One region of the Pseudoalteromonas sp. APC 3694 genome, then DNA from elsewhere that is predicted to be linked to it. Evidence: predicted binding sites of a transcription regulator. Region 1 holds the regulator's gene; each other region holds the start of a gene.
The links. The regulator sigma-54, encoded in region 1, starts transcription at its own class of promoters, with help from an activator protein. The targets are predictions, from matches to a motif close to GTTGGCACGNNNNTNGNNT.

Region 1 (6,856 bases):
CTATTACCGAGCATGAGGGGCGCATAATACAAAGCCGTTCTCAAGAATCGATTATCGAAGAAATTGAACAAATTAGAGATAAAGTGCCGGGCTTTACTGGGGTTATCTCTGATTTAGGTGGGCCAACTGCAAATATGTACAAACTGCGTTGTACCAGTAAAAAAGCAGAGAGTACGTGCCGTCGCTTGTCGTGTGTGTATCCTGATATTTGTAAGCATATGGATACCGATCACACACCCACTATCGACTTATATAAAAAGGCGCGTGAGGTTAAAGGGATCAAAAAGATCTTAATTGCTTCGGGCGTGCGTTATGACCTTGCAGTACGTGATCCTCGTTACGTTAAAGAGCTAGTAACCCATCATGTTGGTGGATATTTAAAAATAGCCCCAGAACACACAGAAGATGGCCCATTATCAAAAATGATGAAACCAGGTATGGGCGCCTATGATGAATTTAAAGCGTTATTTGATAAGTACTCAAAAGAAGCGGGTAAAAAGCAGTATTTAATTCCATACTTTATTTCTGCTCACCCGGGGACTAAAGATGAAGACATGGTAAACATGGCTTTATGGTTGAAATCGAATGATTTTAAGCTTGATCAGGTACAAAATTTTTATCCATCACCGATGGCCAACGCTACCACCATTTACCACACAGAAATGAACTCGCTACGTAATATTAAAAATAATACGGAGCAAGTAGCTGTGCCTAAGGGAGCGCGCCAACGTCGTTTGCATAAAGCGATTTTACGCTATCACGATCCTGCCGGTTGGCCAATGATCCGCGAAGCCCTGCGTAACATGGGCAAAGCCAAGCTTATTGGTAAAGGACCTAACTGTTTAGTCCCTGAAGAAGGGCGAGATGAAAGACAAACCAAAGGCGGAAAAGGTAACAAGGGCGGTCGTCCTGCGCTGACTCGTCATACTGGCTTTAGCCAGTTTAAAAAAGCCAACACTAAACCTAAGGTAGGTGGTAATCGCCAGCGCGCTAAGTAGCCTTAACTTATGTAAAGTAACTATCGGCTTAAACAAAAACACCGCGTATTGATGCGGTGTTTTTGTTTAAAAACGTTTATAAAAAGATTAAATCAATAACCAAGTCGCAGTACCTAAGAAGGCAAATATACCAACAATATCAGTTACCGTGGTTAGTACCACACTGCCAGCAAGTGCTGGATCTATTTTCATTTTTTTAAGCAATAGTGGGATACTAGCACCCGCAATACCTGCTGCAACTAAATTCATAAACATAGCAAACGCTAAAACACCACCGAGTTTGAAATCCCATTGCCAAAGCGCAACGACACCGGCAATTAGGATAGACCAAACCATACCGTTAATCGCGCCGATAGCGAGTTCTTTTAATAATAAAAAACGTTGGTTAGTTTGGTTGATATGGCCCACCGCGATACCGCGAATAACCAAAGTTAAGGTTTGGCTGCCTGCAACCCCACCCATTGACGGGGCAATACCATTGAGCACAGCAAGAATTGGTAATATAGCTAAGGTGTTTTCAAAAAAGCTTGCCACAATTGCAGCCAGCAATGCAGTTAGTAAGTTTACACCCAGCCAAATTGAGCGCTTTTTAGAGCTTTTCAACACAGGTGCAAAGGTATCTTCTTCATCATCTAAACCCGCTAAACCCAGTAAACTGTGCTCAGCGTCTTCACGAATAACATCAACGATATCATCAATGGTGATCCGCCCAAGCAAGTGTGCGTTGTCATCAACAACCGGTGCCGATATCCAGTTATGACGCTCAAACAATTGTGCAACTTCGCTCTCATCCATTGAAATAGGAATAGACTCACAGTCTTCATCCATTAACTCATGAACAATTTTTTCAGGGGGATTAGTTAATAAAGTGCTCAGCGATAGGGCGCCTAAAAAGCAGTTATTTTCATCAACCACATATAAGTCATCTGTACCCTCAGGTAATTCGCCGCGTAAGCGAATATAACGCAGTACCACATCTAGAGTCACATCGGGGCGAATAGTAACGGTATCTATATTCATCAATGCGCCAGCAGAGCGCTCTTGATACGATAAAGCCTGCGTTGCACGTTCTCTATCTTGAATATCCATAGCGCTAACAACGTCTTTATAAACAGTGTCAGGTAGGCTACGTAGTACTTCCCCTAAGTCATCATGGCCCATGTCTTCGGTTGCAGCAGCAATGTGCTCGGGTGCCATTTGCGCAATAATGCCCAAACGTACATCTTCAGAAAGCTCTTCAAGCACATCACCTTGTACATCAGGATCAACAAGCTGCCAGAGCATACGGCGAATTTTATGCGGGGATGATTCTAAAAGAAGTGCGGTATCACAAGGCGCCGTTTTTGCCAGCATGCGTCTAACTTGAACAAATTGACCACTATTTAGTGACTTAGTCACCTGTTTTAGCTGTTGTAGTGGAATATCTTGTTCTAAAGCTTCAGGCATTGGCGTCCTTAATTAAATTGTATTACATGCTGGAAGGGTATAAATGCTATTCAATTTTAGTTTATCTTACTTTATGTGAGCAAACTAACTCAACCACTATTAACCTAAGCTTAGGATGATGAGTTAATAATGAACTTTTTTATTCTTGCTCATTAAATCGTTGGTCGATGAGCTCACCTATTGCGCTAAGTGCAGGCTCAGCGTCGGGGCCTTCGCATACCACCTTAACTTCTTTGCCTTGGCTGCTTTCGAGTAACATAAGTGCCAGCACGCTATCGCCAGCGGCTTGTTTGTCATCTTGAAATAAAGTGATTGTGGCATCAAATTGCACAGAAAGCTGAGCTAATACTGTCGCCGCTCTAGCGTGTAATCCTAATTTGTTTTTTATTAAAAATGTATTTTCTAAGCGCATGACATGTTCTCGCAAGCTTTGATTTTATTCTTGTTCTCGGTGGCGAATTTTTACATTAGGATGACTCATTGCAAAGCTTTCAGCAATGGTTTGCGCTAAATAAACAGAGCGGTGTTGCCCACCGGTACAGCCAATTGCAATGGTTAAGTAGCTGCGGTTATTTCGTTCTAAATGCGGCAGCCATGTTTGCACAAATGTTTGAATTTGCCATGTAAATTTTTGCACTATACTGTGACTTGCTAGGTAGTCTTTTACTGGTTGGTCCAGCCCCGTAAGTGGCTTAAGTTCAGGCTCCCAATGCGGGTTTGGTAAAAAACGGGCATCGAATACGTAATCTGCTTCTTTAGGGATGCCGTGTTTAAAACCAAATGACTCAAAGGTAATGATCAGTTGTTTATCTTTTTTTCCGAGTATTTTTTCACGAATAGATTCAGCAAGCAGATGCACACTTAAATCCGTGGTATCAATCATATAATCAGCACGGTTAATCAATACATCAAGTAGTTGTTTTTCTTTTTTTATGGCTAAATCAAGCGGCAAAGAATCAATAGATAAAGGGTGGAGACGTCGCGTTTCTGAAAAACGTTTTATTAATGTTTGATCGTCACTGTCTAAATAAAATACCGTTGGTTTAGTAAAACCAGGTAAATATTCGAGTATTTCATTAAATTGCTGTTGCTCTTTAGGTAGATTACGCACATCAACACTCACAGCAATTTTATTATAACTGTCGGAAACGCTGCGCACTAATGATGGTAATAAATTAAGAGGAATATTGTCTACACAATAATAACCTAAGTCTTCCACAACGCGTAACGCCACAGATTTACCTGAGCCTGAACGACCGCTTATAATTATTAATTCCATTTATCACCTTTCTTTATTACTACGATTGACTGACGATAACCTGATACAGTTCGCTATCCGATTTGGCGGCGCGTAACTGTTTACAAAATTCTTTATCATTGAGCTTATCAGCAATCGTGGCTAGCGTCTTCAAATGCTGCTGATTATCGCCATCGGGAACAATTAACGCGACAAAAATGTCAACCGGCCGGTTATCAATCGCATCAAAATTAATAGCTGTTTCGCTCACTAAAATCAAAGCTAGGGGCTCTTGAGCACCGCTCATGCGACCATGTGGAATAGCAATGCCTCGACCAATGCCTGTGCTTCCAAGCTTTTCTCTTGCAGTTAATGCATTAAGAATATCTTGTTGTGTTAAATAGGGCAGTTTATTGTGAGCCAATTCACTGATAAATTCTAAAATTCTTTTTTTACTATTAAAAAGGACCGCAGCTTTACTGCAGTCCTGACAGATAAGTGAGCTTAGTTTCATAGTGTTAGTGTCGAGCAAGTTTCTCTTTGTGTTTAATTACTTGACGATCTAGCTTGTCAATGAGCGAGTCTATAGCGGCATACATATCTTGATGCTCAGTAGAAGCAAAAATCTCAGCGCCACTAACATGAACGGTTGCTTCAGCTTTTTGGTTTAGTTTTTCTACATCGAGAATAACGTGCACATTCGTTATGTGATCAGTGTGCCTCTGTAACTTCGAAAATTTGCTATTTACGTAGTCTCTAAGCGAGTCGGTAATATCTACATGGCGACCAGTTAAATTCAGTTGCATAAACATTTTCCTCTTTGTTGTACGCCTTAAATCAAACTTTTACGTTGATTAGACGGGGGAATAGCTAGAGATTCGCGATATTTTGCAATGGTTCTCCTCGCTACTTTAATTCCTTGCTCTGCCAATATATCTGCAATTTTACTATCACTCAATGGTTTAGCTGAGTTTTCTGCAGCGATTAATTTTTTAATTAATGCACGTATTGCTGTTGATGAACATTCGCCACCATTTTCAGTACTTACATGGCTTGAAAAGAAATATTTAAGCTCAAAAATGCCACGTGGTGTATGCATGTATTTTTGCGTAGTAACACGCGATATAGTCGACTCATGCATTTCCACCATTTCAGCCACATCGTTAAGCACCATAGGCTTCATAGCCTCAGGGCCGTGTTCAAAAAAGGCCTGTTGCTGCTGCACAATACAGTTGGTTACTTTAAGTAGCGTGTCATTTCTACTTTCTAAGCTTTTTATAAACCATTTAGCCTCTTGTAAGTGCGAGCGAATAAACTGGCTATCACCACTTGATTTAACCGTACGCGACATAGCTGCATATTGGCTATTTACTCTGATCTTAGGCATGCTATCTGGATTTAATTCAACTACCCAACGACCTTTAACTTTTTTAACCGACACATCAGGAATAACGTATTCAGACTCTTCTCTAACAATAGTGTCTGCCGGTTTTGGGCTGAGCGTATGAATCAACGTCATGATTTCTTTTAGCTCATCTTCTTTAAGCTTTGTTTTTTTCATCAACGTGCGATAGTCACGTGCAGCAAGTAAATCAATATGATCGGTTAAGATCATTTTTGTTTCGTTTAAAAAAGGTGTGTCTTTATCAAATTGATTTAGCTGAATACACAAGCACTCTTGTAAACTACGCGCGGCTATTCCCACTGGATCAAATAGTTGAATACGCTTTAGTACCGCTTCTATTTCGTCAAGTTCAACTTCATCTTCGCCGTCGTTTTCTTGGTTAAAGCTTTCTAATATTTCTTCACAGCTAAGGGTTAGAATCCCTGAGTCGTCCACAGCTTCTACAATTGCAATAGCTATCGCTTCATCGGTAGGACTAAACGGCGTCAGTTGAAGTTGCCACATTAAATACTCATGCAGCGTTTCAGTCGAAGAGCCTTGATAAATAGATTCATCTTCTGGCATTGGACCCGATGAAGAGGCAGGCGCAGCGCTCATATATTCATCCCAAGTAACATCCATAGCCATATCATCGCTAATGGTGTCTTTGGTCATTGCTTCGCCGCTATCTTGCTCATACTCGCTAGGTTTATCGTCAGCTGAGGCACTTAGCGTTAAGTCATCGTTATCGGCTTTTTGTTCGTTTTTACCTGCAGTGTCTTCGCTGTAATCATGTTCTTCAACTTCAAGCAAGGGGTTGCTATCGAGCGCTTCTTGAATTTCTTGCTGGAGATCCAATGTACTGAGTTGCAATAAGCGAATTGCTTGTTGCAACTGTGGAGTCATTGTAAGTTGCTGGCCCATGCGCAGCTGTAATGATTGCCTCATGTATCTCTAACAATCCTTTTAAATTACGGTCTGTTGACCTTTACGGATTAAAATTTGTTCAAACTAGGGGCGGTTTAATTGCGGCGCGAGGTTTGTAACCTAGTGGGCTAAGTCAAAACCGAGCAAAGCTTCCGCGTCCTGCTCACGCTCCTTACCTACATCCATGTAGGCAACAAAGAGTAAATCGTCCCTAGGCAGAACCCGAAGGGCAGCGCCTGTTTGGCATTGATGCTGCGTTATCGCCTATTTATGGGGAATATCACACCACATAGACTCTGCCTTGCCTAAATACCAAACAAACTGCTGAAAATTCAACCTTGAAAGGTCAACAGACCTAAGTATAATTAATCTTAGCAGATGCTTAGTGTAATAACACACATATTAGAGCTTGAACTGCTCGCCCAAATAAACATCGCGTACTGTTTTATCGTTTAATACGTATTCAGGAGTGCCTGATGCAATTAACTCCCCATGAGAAACTATGTAGGCTTTTTCACAAACATCAAGTGTTTCGCGCACGTTATGGTCTGTAATAAGTACGCCAATGCCACGGTTTTTAAGATGCTCTATAATCTTTTTAATATCTAATACTGAGATAGGATCAACCCCCGCAAAGGGTTCGTCTAAAAGGATAAATTTAGGGTTTGCTGCTAACGCGCGAGCAATTTCAACGCGGCGACGTTCACCACCTGATAAGGCCATACCTTGGCTGTCGCGGATATGCTGAATGCTAAATTCATCAAGTAAATTATTTAAGGTATCTTCGCGTTGTTGTTTATTTAATTCTTTACGTGTTTCTAAGATAGCCATTAAGTTTTGATAAACAGTCAGCTTTCTAAAAAT
Region 2 (6,856 bases), on a different contig from region 1:
TATTACAATGTATTCAATAAAATTAATACAGAAATCAGTGCACTGGTGAAAAATACAATAGAAATAACAAAAGCGAATTTTATAAACTAAGAAAATGAGTTTTTATGTACTTGGAAAGCGTGTAAAAGTGGTGGCCCCTCCCAGACTCGAACTGGGGACCTAACGATTATGAGTCGTGTGCTCTAACCAACTGAGCTAAGGGGCCATCTTTGTATAACTGTAAGCAGTTAATTTTTTGAAGCGTTTAGCCACAGAGCGACTAAAGCGGGTTGCAGTATAAAAAGTTTTTAGGGGCTTGTCACTAGCAAAAAGCTTTATTTTAACAATCAAAGGGCTAACTGCTCAAATTGTAAGCTTTTAGATTTATTGATGGTGACGTTGAGGAAACGAACTCATTAAATAATAGTAGTCTGAGTAACTAATACACATACCTTACGATGACAATTAGCAACTCAGTATTAAATGTATTACTGCGATAGGGTGTTATTTTTTGGCGATAATATAAATCGCATGAATTAATCCAGGGAAATAGCCGAGTAAGGTTAGCAAAATATTTAACCAAAAATGCATCCCTAGTCCTACCTGTAAAAACACACCCAGTGGTGGTAATAAAATAGAAAAAATAATTCTAATGATATCCATAATTTAATCCTTATAATGTTAGCAAAGCAAAAAGCCCAGCAGGGCTGGGCTTTAGTATAGTGTATTATTCTGCAATAACAGTTAATTCATCCACTACCTTGCGAACATCTTCAGCGTTTTTAGCAATTTCCATCGCTAATTGCTTTTCAGCATCAGACTCAACTGTACCTTTTAGAGTTACCACACCATTATCGGTATCAACATCAATGTCTGTACCACCTACTTCAGAATCAAATAAGTAACGTGTTGTAATCACTGTAGTGATTTTAGCATCTGTTAAATCACTTTCAGTGTCGTTACCCATCATTTTAGAATCATGCTTCTTCATGTCGGTGTTTTTTACCACAGTTAGACTGTTTTCAACGTCAGTTACACCATCTAGGCTTAGCACGAGTTCTTCAGCAAGCTCTTTATCTAATTCGCTGTTTACTTTACCTGTTAGCATTACCTTGCCGTTTTTTACGTCCGTGTTGATATCAAAGTTATTTAGATTGGTGTTCATAAGCAATACTGTTTCTGCTTTCCCATCAATCCAAGCATCTTTGCTTTCGTTTTCCCAACTGCTTGCCTGAGCGCCCATTGCGGTTGTTCCTAATACTAGGGCTGCAATCATAGACTTATTAAATGTTTTCATAATCGTTCTCCTTTTGATTAAAGACACTTAAGCTAATGCGAGCATCGGGCCAACATTTTTTAACCTTTAATTTCAATAGGTTACTTTAAAATAGTAGATATTGGCTTAAACCTACTAAGTAAACATTTACAGACTATTGCGTAAAAGTTTCTCGAATAGCGAAACTTACTAAATAATTGTATATTTGGTTAATCTGTCGTTAATATAATAAAGAATCAAAAACCAAAAATCATAAACCACTGAATTTAAACAATTTAGTATTTGGTATAAGGCTTGCTTTGAAATAACCAGCAACCATAAAAGGATAATTTAAATGTCTGTTAAAATTGAAGACCGCCCTATTGAGCAAGTTCGTGAGCAAGTGATTGATCAGCTCATTTATAACTACAGCCATGGTGTTATTTCTGTAGAAGCATTTGAAAGGCGCTTAGACGACGCCATGGCAGCGAGTGACAATAAAGCACTTATGGATCTCGTTGAAGATTTAACCTTAAATACTGACCAGCAATATAAGGCGCAAAAGCACTCTCAATTTGCACCTAATTATAGCGCGCAGCATGAGACTGATGAAGAGCCACTTACATTAAGAAGCATTCTTGGTTCGAGTGAACGAAGCGGCCAATGGGTAGTTCCTCAAAACATTTACATAGAAAACTACATGGGGTCAGTCAATCTTGATTTTACGGATGCTATTTTTACCCACCAACATGTCACTATTCACGTTAATTGTTATTTTGGCAGCGAAGAAATATATGTACCAGAGCACGTTAATGTAGTTTCTAAAATGTTTTGTATTTTAGGCAGTTTTGAAAATAAAACAGTGTCACTAAATAAGCGCCAAGGGCCAACGATTCACATTGAAGGAAAAACTGTTTTAGGCTCTGTGGAAGTTAAAGTTAAACGCACTATTAAAGAAAAATTTATTAACTTTGCAAATGATCTAAAAACTCAACTTGGTATGAATGGTAAACATTATTAAATATGCTAAACATTGAATGAAGCCATAATAGTTGGCTTCATTCATATTATAAGTCGTTATTTCGTTCACTAGGTACATCACTCATGTACTCTACAAACTCAACCTCAAACCCTGCAGGGTCAATATAATAAAATTTTTTTCTAAATGGATTTACAGCACCTTCTTTACTTATTGCAAAGCCCGCATGTTTTAGGCGCGCTATTACTGCATTTAAGTTATTGGTTACATAGGCAAAGTGTGCCAAACCAACTTGATGTCCTGATAGGTCGCAGTTTCCCCTTCCCCCACACTTCTAATTGACCAATAGGGAAACGCTGCTTGGTAAAACTTAAGCATGGCGTTTATGTCACTAACAACTAAATTTACGTGTTCTAATTTCATAACTTTCTTCCTATTAATTGAATATAGAACATCATAAAACCTCAAGTTAACTTTAGGTAAAGCGCTAATTTACAAATTTATTGCCTGTTTTCGTTCCAATAAATATATTGAAAGATCATGCCTGTACAAAAAACACTCACAAGTATTTAGGCTTTATGGTTTACTTTATGGCAAAAACCGCTAAAATACGCCGGCTTAAATATATAAACGTTCTTTTACAACCCAAAGGTAATACCATGCATCCAATGTTAAACATTGCGGTTCGCGCTGCGCGTAACGCAGGCAAGCTTATTCTTCGTGCAAGTGAAGACTTATCAAAAGTTGAAGTGCAACAAAAAGGCACTAATGATTTAGTTACGAACATTGATAAAGAAGCCGAAGCCGTAATTCGTGACACTATTTTACGTTCTTACCCTGATCACTGCATCGTTGGTGAAGAGTTAGGCGAACACAAAGGTAAGGATGCTGATTACCAATGGATTGTTGACCCACTTGATGGCACAACTAACTTCATCAAGGGTATCCCTCATTTCGCAGTATCTATTGCACTTAAAGTTAAAGGTCGTTTAGACCAAGCCGTAATTTACGATCCAATTCGAGGCGAACTTTTCACCGCTTCTCGTGGTCAAGGCGCACAGTTAAATAGCAAACGTTTACGTGTATCTAAAACGGTTGAACTTGCAGGTTCTATTCTTGCAACAGGTTTCCCTTTCAAACAAAAACACCACTTAGATGCCTATTCTGAAGCGTTTAAAGCATTATTCGTACATACCGCTGATATTCGTCGAGCAGGTTCTGCAGCACTTGATATGGCGTATGTTGCAGCGGGTCGTGTTGATGGTTTCTTTGAAATTGGTTTAAAACCGTGGGATACAGCAGCAGGCGAGCTATTAGTTAAAGAAGCTGGCGGCATGGTTGTTGATTTTGCTGGCGGTAATAACTACAACGTGAGCGGTAACGTTATTTGTGGTGCACCTAAGCTAACACAAGCGATTGTTCGTGAAATGCGCCCAGTATTATCTGAGTCGTTATTACGTTAATTCGTAATACCGCACTTAAAAAAAGGAGCCTAGGCTCCTTTTTTGCTTTTTGTTAGCCACTTTTTTACTATTGGATAAACGCACAAAAACGGGTGCTGGCCTTTTTCGATTACAAATAAATAAGTAGCTGTGACGATAACGTTTTGCTTTTTTTAGCATCTGTGGCTAATGCCGCTACTTGATGGCTATTTTTACACTGCTGCAGATCCGGCTCAACTAAACCTATCAATAGTGTAAGTAAAAGTACAAACTGCTTTTCGCCCTCTCGATTAGTTGTCCAATCCCCTTTTTCAGCAATATGCTCTGGCGTAAAAAATACGCATGACTGCAGTTTAAATTGCGTGATAATGGTATTACAAACCTCCACCGCATCTTTTTTTTCAAACACCACCATAAAGTCATCGCCACCAATATGCCCGACAAAGTTAGCGCTGTGCGCACACGCTTTTACAGTCACATCGGCCAGAAGTTTTATCACGCTGTCCCCACTGGCGTAACCATACAAATCGTTAAATTGTTTAAAATGATTTAAATCGATATAGGCTAGTGAAAATGGCTGTTTATGTTGCAGACGCTGCTCTATTATTTCACTAATTGCCACATTACCCGGTAACATGGTTAGAGGGTTAGCATGTTGGGCGTGGCTAATAGGCTATCAAAGAGATGTCGAGTCTATTAGCGATATCCCAAACGGTTTCGTTTCGGAATAAACTCATTCCAATTACAGACCACATAACAGCTTCTAGCGGTAATCGCCTTTTACGCACAGTAGCAACACCTGCATGTTTAAATGCTTGTTCAAGAATATCAGGGTCAAGACCCTGTTTAAGTTTATCTAGTGTATGTACATCATTTAAAAATGAAGACATGTTATCGAAGTGCTGAATGAGAGACATAAAAAAATCCGATATTATTTCTAATATCGGATTTTGAAGCCATGGAAAGATCAGTCAAGTGATCATAAAAATATTCTTAACTGATCTGCATTACTCACAAGGAGCGGCTTTTTAAAAAGGATAATTTAATCTCAATTAAGGCATTGAGTCTAAATCGGCACCTTCTTTTTCAATCACCTCTGGTATTAAATCTTCTTTACTTACGCCCATGGCAATAGCCACCGAGCTGGCAACGTAAACTGAAGAATAAGTACCAATAAATACACCAAATAATAATGCGGTAGCAAAGCCATGAATAGTTTGGCCGCCCCATACAAAGAGTGCAATCAATACTAAAATAGTGGTAATTGATGTAACTAAAGTACGATTAAGTGTTTGCGTAAGTGACAGGTCAATAATTTCAATGGTGTCGTCAATACGTACTTTACGGAAGTTTTCACGGATACGGTCTGATACAACAATGGTATCGTTTAGTGAGTAACCTATCACGGCAAGTATTGCAGCCAAAATAGTTAGGTCAAACTCTAAACCAAGCACCGAGAATAAACCAATCGTAATGATTACATCGTGTAATAGTGCCCCCACTGCACCCACAGCAAAGCGCCATTCAAAGCGAAATGCCACGTAAATTAAGATACATATAAGCGCAGTTAACATGGCAAGGCCACCCTGCTCTTTTAAGTCTTCACCTACACTTGGGCCTACAAACTCAATACGGCGCATTACTACGCTATCATCAGCTTGTTTAAGGGCAGCAATTACTTGGTTACCAATCACTTCTGCTTTTACATCATCACCGCGAGGGGCTAAACGGACCAGTATTTCTTGGCTTGAGCCAAAAAGCTGTACCGATGCATCAGCAAAGTCGTTTTCGGCCAGTACATTACGTACTTTTTTCAGATCGGCAGGTTGTGAAAAACCTACCTCAACTGCTGTACCGCCGGTAAAATCTAAACCGAAATTTAAGCCTTTAACAAAAAGTGACGCCAGCGACGCTATGATTAATAACGTAGAAAAGCCCATTGCCACTTTTCGAAGAGACATGAAACGAAGGGTTTTTCCGCCCAATCTTAAAATTTGCATGTCTGCTCCTTAAATTGAAAGTTTATCAACACGTTTACCACCAATAAATAGGTTGATCACCGCACGGGTACCTACAATTGCTGTAAACATAGAGGTTAAAATACCAATTGCTAGGGTTACCGCAAAGCCTGCAACAGGACCGGTACCAACAGCAAACAAGATAATCGCCGCAATTAATGTGGTGATATTGGCATCAAAAATAGTACTAAAGGCGCTATCGTAACCAAAATGAACCGCTTGTTGAGGGCTGCGGCCATCAGCGAGCTCTTCACGAATACGCTCAAATATAAGTACGTTCGCATCAACAGCCATACCAACGGTTAATACAATACCTGCGATACCCGGTAGAGTAAGCGTTGCACCTGGAATTAACGACATTACACCAATAATAAGTACTAAGTTGGCAGCCAGTGCGATATTAGCAACAAGACCAAAACCTTTGTAGTAAATAAGCATAAAGGCCAGTACAAACGCAAAGCCAAGAGCTACAGCGGTCATACCTGCTTCAATGTTTTCTTGACCTAGGCTTGGCCCAACCGTACGTTCTTCTACAATTTGAATAGGCGCAACCAGTGCACCCGCACGTAGTAGTAAACTTAAGTTATGTGCTTCAGCAGGGTTATCAATGCCAGTAATGCGGAATGAACGGTCAAGACGCGCTTGAATGGTTGCTACGTTAATAACTTCTTCCACTTTAATTGGCGGAAGTGCTTTACCGTCACTGTCTTTTTTACCTGATGGCTTGTATTCAATAAACACGGTAGCCATACGTTTACCGATAGCACGCTTGGTAAAGGCATTCATTTTTGCCCCACCTTTACTATCGAGTTTAATGCTTACTTGTGGACGCTGATACTCATCTGCACCTGACTGCGCACCAGTAATATGGCTGCCTTCAAGAATAATGCGTTTTTTTAGCACCACAGGATAACCATCACGGCTCATGATCATTTCAGTACCCGGTGGGATACGACCTTGAGCAGCGGCGCTTATGTCAGCATTTTCGTCAACCTCACGAAACTCAAGCGTTGCCGTAGCACCTAAAATTTCTTTAGCGCGAGCGGTATCTTGAATCCCTGGTAATTGCACAATAATACGTTCAGCACCTTGACGCTGTACGTTTGGCTCTGCAACCCCAATTTGGTTGATACGGTTACGAATAATAGTTTCGTTTTGCTTGATAGCATAGTCACGAATTTCT
Region 3 (6,856 bases), on a different contig from region 1:
AAGATTTACTGAGGCATTAGGGCAGTTGTTTAATGCGCCTAGTGAGCAATTTTGTCCTCAGGTTAATTTATCCAGTGGTTTAACTAAATTGGTTATGTCACACCCCGTATTTAATAAACCACAGTGTACGGTATTAATGGCGCAGGCTGACTTTCCCAGTATGGGGTTTGTAATGCAAAAAGCATTGCCTGAATGTGCAAAAATACGCTACATCCCTGAGTATGAAGACTTGAGTGATAGACAGGTATGGCAGCGATATTTAACTCCAGAGATTGATGGTGTGTTTGTCAGCCATGTTTATTCTAATACGGGTGTACAAGCTCCCATAAACGATATTGTGGCGCTGAGTAAAGTCACGAATACACTCTCAATAATTGATGTGGCGCAATCGGCAGGGGTTATTCCTATAGACCTAACGGCGTTAAATGCCGACTTTATGATTGGTTCAAGTGTGAAGTGGCTATGCGGAGGGCCAGGAGCTGCTTATTTATGGGTAAATCCAAAGCAAATAACACAATGTGAACCAAAAGATGTTGGCTGGTTTTCACATCAAAACCCATTCGAGTTTGATATTGCGCATTTTCAATATAACGCTAAAACACTAAGGTTTTGGGGCGGTACGCCCTCGGTACTTCCTTATATTATTGCCGCTCATAGTATTGAATATATTGTTGAATTTGGTGTTGAACAAGTGAGATCGCACAACTTGATGTTACTTGAGTTAATTCAGCAGCAATTGGGCGCTTTTTTAATGTCACCTAGCGCTAAAGAGCAATGTAGTGGCACCGCTATTTTGCAGTTTTCTGAGCATCAGCAAAGTGTATTAACGGCATTAGAGGCTGCAAAAATAAGTGTTGATGTGCGTAAACTCGGCATCCGTGTTTCACCTCACATATATAATACAAAGTCAGAGATACAAACATTTATTGATGTTGTGAAGCACATACTTAAGGTTGCTGACTAAGCTGCTGTTTTTTTTGAGTGAGTGCTTCTATTTGTTGTTGTGCTTGCTTGATTTGTGGGTCAAATCGCTGCTTAAGTGCCGCCGTTTCAGTGGTAATGGCATTCGCAATTGAGCTGGCCCCTAAGCGGTTTGCTTTATCTTGGGTCATGTAATCGATTTGCTGTTTTTTTTGTGCGTATTCTTGTTGGTATTGTTTAATCTTAAGCTCAAGCTGCACAATATCACGCTCTATTTGTTGCACCGCTAGATAATCGTCAACAGAAGTATCGGCAACTGGTGTGTTCTCAGATTGTGGCGTATTTGTTTGCATGATGTTGACGTTTCTAAGCGTGATCACTTGAGCGTCTTCAGCGCAAGGAGTTTGACTAAAAGTAGGCACTCCTTTAATGGTGCATTTATAAACCGTCACTTCATTTGCCATGCTAACAGCACAGGCACCCAAACAATACAGTAGTAATATTAGCTTCGTCATGGTTAAACCTAAGCTGGTTTAAAGTACCATTTATAATGCACTAAGTTGTGACACCATACAATTTGTTTAATTTATTAGCATACGCTTGCGACTGCGTTATAAAAAGTGCAAATTAATAGAGGCTATTAAAATTTAGGCACAAAAAAACCACAATTAAGTGGCTTGTAATCAGTAATGGTGGAGAGGGGGGGATAGACTTACTTACATCCCTGTAATTAATCGCTGCGCGACGCTTGCAGCGGCCTAAAATGTTCCCGACACTTTATCGAACCCTGTCGAGAGTGCTTACCCTCCCTATTTCTTAACGGAGTTAAAATTTAGGCACAAAAAAACCACAATTAAGTGGCTTATATTCAGTAATGGTGGAGAGGGAGGGATAGACTTGCTTACATCCATGTAATCAATCGCTACGCGACGCTTGCAGCGGCCTAAACTGTTCCAGACACTTTATCGAACCCAGTCGAGGGCTCTCACCCTCCCAATTAGCAGCAAAGCTTATTTTTGGGCACAAAAAAACCACAATTAAGTGGCTTATATTCAGTAATGGTGGAGAGGGAGGGATTCGAACCCTCGATAGAGCTACAAACTCTATACTCCCTTAGCAGGGGAGCTCCTTCGGCCACTCGGACACCTCTCCGACGCATTATTTAGCGTGTTATCAATCGGAAAAAACCAATTAATACAAATAAGTGGTGGAGAGATAGGGATTTGAACCCTAGAGGGGCTATAAACCCCTGCCGGTTTTCAAGACCGGTGCATTCGACCACTCTGCCATCTCTCCACGTCGTGATGCAGGATAATACTTAGGTGAGTTGCCTGTGTAAATAGCAAAAAGATCGTTTGCTTAAAAAGTGAGCGTAAATGAGGTTTTTTTTGTAAATTATGAAAATTAAAGATGATTTTTAGCTATGAGGAGGGAGCTGGCAGCAAACAGATGGAGCTAAAGAAGAAACTTCATTTAGTGGTTGGGTGTTTGCTGCAACAATACAAAAATCATGGTTGGGTGACTATTTGTATTGAATTGCACCGCCAAGTGCTAATTTTTTTCCGTAACGGTTAAGTTTAGCTAACATTCTCGCTTTGCGATTAGTTGGTTTAACTGCAACGTGAGTTGTGGCTGTTTGGTTTAATGTATTAATTGGGTTCATTGTATTCGCTCCAAGGTTGTGTCTGTTGAAAACGTGTGCATTTTGCCCGTAGGTTGGTTAAAAATAAAGCGATAAAAATTGCTGGTGAAGTATTAGTTTTTTTAATCTGAAAGTGTTTTTTTGATTTGCTATTTAATGGCGTTTGTTTTGATATTTGTATATTTATTCATTATGTTTGTGTGCTATATCACTTTTGCATGGGGTTTTTTTCAGTTTTTTTATTTTAATATGTTTATAAATAGATTATTTTGAATAGTTATTCAGATTAAATTATTTTGTATTATTGGGGTGGGTTTTACTTCATTCAAAGATTTAACATGCTATTTATAGGTGGTTAATTATTTATCCGAGAAGAGCGTTAAAATAAACGATAAAAAAGAGTGTTGCTAGGCTTTTAAATTATAAAAAAAGTGCCTAGGTTACTAGGCACTTTGGAGCTGGTTGCGTTTTAAAACGCGTCTAACTGGGGATCGCACCGCCTCAGAATTTAAAACTTAAAAAGGAGTGGTTTTAATATGTTGCAATTTGGGCTTACAATCATCAGCTCGAACGGCATTCTATGTGATCTAGAGCGAAGTGAAGATTATACTTTGGTTTGTATTTTACTATGAAGCCACAAAATGCCTCTGCACAGCAAGAGCAGATCCACTCAACAGTCTATTATTTGAGTTAAATGGGACTGGTGGGGTAAAAAACGCAAAATGCGGCATAGCTTAAAAGCAAATGCCGCAAAGGGAGATTAATTAAAATGCTGAGCAGTTAGTGCTGTTTTATAGTAAATAACTCATAGCCTTTTAATGCAGGCACTTGCGCAGTAAGTTGAATTTCTTGTTGTGCGATTTCAATAAAGTCACCACACAGTGTATTTGCACGCTGTTCAAGTTTTTTTGCATGGAGCTCTACTTTTTCTTCTATTTGTGCGCCCATATTTTCCATGCGCTCTTCAAAGGCTTGCATATCGCCACCTGAACCCATTAGCTCAGAGCCTAATGCTACTAAAATACTGCCCATTGATTGCATTACGGCCGACTCAACGGCAGTTTCTATTTGTTGTTCAAACTGCTGTTCAAAGTTTTCACCAAACTGAGTGAAGCTTTGCTGGCCCATGACAAATGTACCTTGTTGGTAAAAGGTACCCTCTACTTCTTGTTGAATATCGTCCATCAAGGTTGCAATGTTATCGAGGCCATTAATATTAAATGCATTGGCGACTTCTTCTAATGCAACACCTGCAATTTTAACCCCTTCAAGGGCAATATTGGCCACTTCAGGTAATTGCACGCGTAAATTATCTGTGTAGTTGGTCAGTGCTTGGCGCTGTGCACTATTTAATGCTACTTGCTCGCCATTGATAGACAGCTCACCTTCAGCGGTAAATAGCATGCGCTGATTATTGGCTTTAACAATTTCTAACTCATTAGGTTTGATGCGCACATCGTTCTTAAATACAACGTTACATTCGTCGTTACTAAATGAAATTGAAGAGCTGTTATCGTTATGAGCCATGGCGCCGGGGGCGCACATAATTGCGCTAACTAATAATAATTCTTTCATGTTTATTCTCTGTTTTTTGCTGATGATAATTAACTTATAACAAGTTTGGTGCCAATAGTTTTTAGTGTTTAAAAACAGTGGTTTGTGATTTTTAAGCTGCTTTGAAGTTGAAAGTAAAGTCATTGAAAAAGCTAAAATTTGGTCAAAATAACCAACAATTAAATGCTAATAAATAAAATTTATCGATACGATAAAAAACTCTCACTTTCCACAATTCAAATTTAGCGCTATTTATTCACAATACTGACACAGAGACTATTTAGGATAGCGATGTGGCTTTATTTTGACGGAAATTTGTACAATGAATTTGCGTTGAACATTTTAATTTCACCAATTATCGCGATACAAGAATCCGTAATTGGTCTCAAACACTTTATGGAGTGGGTTGTGGGTAAGACATTTAGTTACGATGCGCTAGATGATGATTTTGTTGAAGACGAATACGAAATGGTCGGGCGTAATCAACACGACAAGAAAAAGCAAAAGGTGAAAAGAAAGTTAGAGGATTACCTTGAGCAAAAACGCTTGCGTAAAAACCTAGGTGAAGATGACTTAAACGATTATATTGATTAGGTTGTCGCTAGTACAAATCAGTGCCGACATATTAGCTTTTAACTGCTACTTAGGTAGTATTTAAAGCTCTGTGGGTTGGTAATAAAGAGGCTTTATGCCTCTTTATAATTTTTAAGCCTCAAACTTTAGCTGCGAGCAATGCTTTTTCAATTACTTTTTCTAGTTTTTCAGGTTTAGTAAAGGGCGCGTAGCGCTTAATAGGTGAGCCATCTGAATTAATCAAAAACTTTGTGAAATTCCACTTAATTTTTCGTGTTAACAACCCCGGTAATACAGATTTTAAATAGCGAAAAACCGGATGTGTATGCTGACCATTAACGTTCACTTTTTCTGCGATTAAAAAACTAACTCCGTAATTGATTAAGCAACCTTGCGCTATTTGATTCGCGTCTCCGGGTTCTTGCTGGCCAAATTGGTTACACGGGAAACCTATAATGACTAAACCTTGGCAGGCATACTTTTCGTGTAATGCTTGCAATGACTTATATTGATAAGTGAATCCACACTCACTTGCAGTATTTACTATTAACACAACTTTACCTACAAACTCTTGAAAATCGATAGGTTGGCCTTGCAGGCTAGTTGCACTTAGTTGATGAAATGGGTGCATATTATTAAGCTATTATTTGTTTATTTGGCATAGTCTAACCTTTGCTTGGTGATTAACAAAGTCGAAATAGTGAACACTGCTATGGCGTTACTGTTAATTTAAAATCAAAAATAACCCCATACCAGCAAGTGTGGTTAGGTAAATATTATGTGTTTTGTAAGCAACTATAATGGCTACAATCGCTGCGCTTAAATAAGGATTTTGCCAATTTAGATTAATGCCACCATCATTTATAAATACAATAGGCACCCAAATCGCTGTTAGAACCGCAGGTGCACTAAAGCTCAAAAACTGCTGCATTTTAGGCCCTACTTTAAATGGTAGCGCGCGATGTAAGAATAAATAACGGGTAAAAAAGGTAATACATGCCATAAGTAAAATAGTCGTCATCATGATTTAGTGTCCTTATTTTTTACTATTCTAGTTACAACGTAACCTGCACTCATCGCGAGTAGTGCTGAGCATACCAACCACAGCTCAAAGCCTGTGCTTTTTAATAAAGTGGCACAGATCCCTGCAACAATGACAGTGATAAGTGTGGCTAAATTTTTAACTCCTGGGATAACCAAAGCAATAAAGGTTGCAGCAATCGCAAAGTCGAGTCCTAAATTGGTGAGATCAGGGAGTATAGTACCGGCTAAAATACCGAACAGTGTCCAAATATTCCAAGCAATGTAAAAGCTAAAGCCTGCGCTGAGCGCGTAAATTAGGCGCGTTTTAGTCTGGTAGGCGCGAGGATGATGCGAAAAAGCAAATAGTTCATCGGTTAATACAAAGCTGACTGGAAGGCGCCAACGCATAGGTTGCTCAATCACTTTGTGACGAACCGCCAAGCCATATAAAAAATGACGAGAGCTAATAATAAATGTGGTAAATAAAATGGTTAACAGAGGGGTATTACCAGCCATTAACTCAATAGCAACCAGTTGAGCCGAGCCAGCAAATACCAATAGCGACATAGCTTGAGTTTCAAAAGGAGTAAAGCCATTTTGTATTGCCAACGAGCCACATAAAATACCCCAAGGAATAACGGCTAAACATAATGGCAGCATATCTAAAAAGCCTTTTAGTATCGGTTTTTTAATGGACTGCATGTGTTTTACTCTGTGTAATAGTAGAAAGACTCATCGGGATACCTTAAGATTAAGATGCTAAAATAGTTAGCGTTTTAGATGATACTGTTTTTTAGGGAAGGTGCAATGTTCAAGGTAAAAGTGTGGGATGGCTTTTTAAGAAGCTTTCATTGGTTATTAGTATTGAGTATTGCTGCGCTTTATTTTAGTGCTGAAGAGGGCATGATAGAGCTACATTTTGTGGTTGGCTTTTTTACTTTAGCGCTTATTTCAACGCGGATTATATGGGGTCTCATAGGCAGTAAAACGGCAAGAATATCGGCATTACTGCATTCTCCTAAATCGGTGCTTGCTTCTTTTAGTGGCAAAAAAACAAATGATGTAGGCCATTCTGCACCAGGCAGTTATATGGTGTTATTATTTTTTATACTGATTATTACGCAGCTGGTTAGTGGTTTAATG

Region 2: the regulator sigma-54 is predicted to act here: its motif matches at 1,537-1,555, upstream of QMA00_RS07325 (LiaF domain-containing protein).
Region 3: the regulator sigma-54 is predicted to act here: its motif matches at 4,176-4,194, upstream of QMA00_RS07500 (YggN family protein).

What each region holds. Positions count from the first base shown of each region.
Region 1 is NZ_JASDDE010000056.1:10,447-17,302, forward strand. Features, by position in the region: gene QMA00_RS15505 (YgiQ family radical SAM protein) at 1-998, shown strand, start outside; gene mgtE (magnesium transporter) at 1,086-2,444, opposite strand; gene QMA00_RS15515 (HPr family phosphocarrier protein) at 2,584-2,856, opposite strand; gene rapZ (RNase adapter RapZ) at 2,881-3,723, opposite strand; gene ptsN (PTS IIA-like nitrogen regulatory protein PtsN) at 3,743-4,195, opposite strand; gene hpf (ribosome hibernation promoting factor) at 4,200-4,487, opposite strand; gene QMA00_RS15535 (RNA polymerase factor sigma-54) at 4,514-6,013, opposite strand; gene lptB (LPS export ABC transporter ATP-binding protein) at 6,395-6,856, opposite strand, start outside.
Region 2 is NZ_JASDDE010000014.1:38,075-44,930, forward strand. Features, by position in the region: tRNA gene QMA00_RS07310 (tRNA-Ile) at 129-205, opposite strand; gene QMA00_RS07315 (YqaE/Pmp3 family membrane protein) at 484-642, opposite strand; gene QMA00_RS07320 (BON domain-containing protein) at 707-1,276, opposite strand; gene QMA00_RS07325 (LiaF domain-containing protein) at 1,590-2,255, shown strand; partial or broken gene QMA00_RS07330 (VOC family protein) at 2,302-2,636, opposite strand; gene suhB (inositol-1-monophosphatase) at 2,873-3,676, shown strand; partial or broken gene QMA00_RS07340 (GGDEF domain-containing protein) at 3,692-4,319, opposite strand; gene QMA00_RS07345 (transposase domain-containing protein) at 4,321-4,572, opposite strand; gene secF (protein translocase subunit SecF) at 4,708-5,655, opposite strand; gene secD (protein translocase subunit SecD) at 5,665-6,856, opposite strand, start outside.
Region 3 is NZ_JASDDE010000016.1:1,389-8,244, forward strand. Features, by position in the region: gene QMA00_RS07475 (aminotransferase class V-fold PLP-dependent enzyme) at 1-964, shown strand, start outside; gene QMA00_RS07480 (RNA-binding protein) at 948-1,436, opposite strand; tRNA gene QMA00_RS07485 (tRNA-Ser) at 1,981-2,073, opposite strand; tRNA gene QMA00_RS07490 (tRNA-Ser) at 2,127-2,217, opposite strand; gene QMA00_RS07495 (hypothetical protein) at 2,444-2,584, opposite strand; gene QMA00_RS07500 (YggN family protein) at 3,344-4,138, opposite strand; gene QMA00_RS07505 (PA3496 family putative envelope integrity protein) at 4,526-4,711, shown strand; gene QMA00_RS07510 (glutathione peroxidase) at 4,830-5,321, opposite strand; gene QMA00_RS07515 (AzlD domain-containing protein) at 5,415-5,714, opposite strand; gene QMA00_RS07520 (AzlC family ABC transporter permease) at 5,711-6,415, opposite strand; gene QMA00_RS07525 (cytochrome b/b6 domain-containing protein) at 6,521-6,856, shown strand, end outside.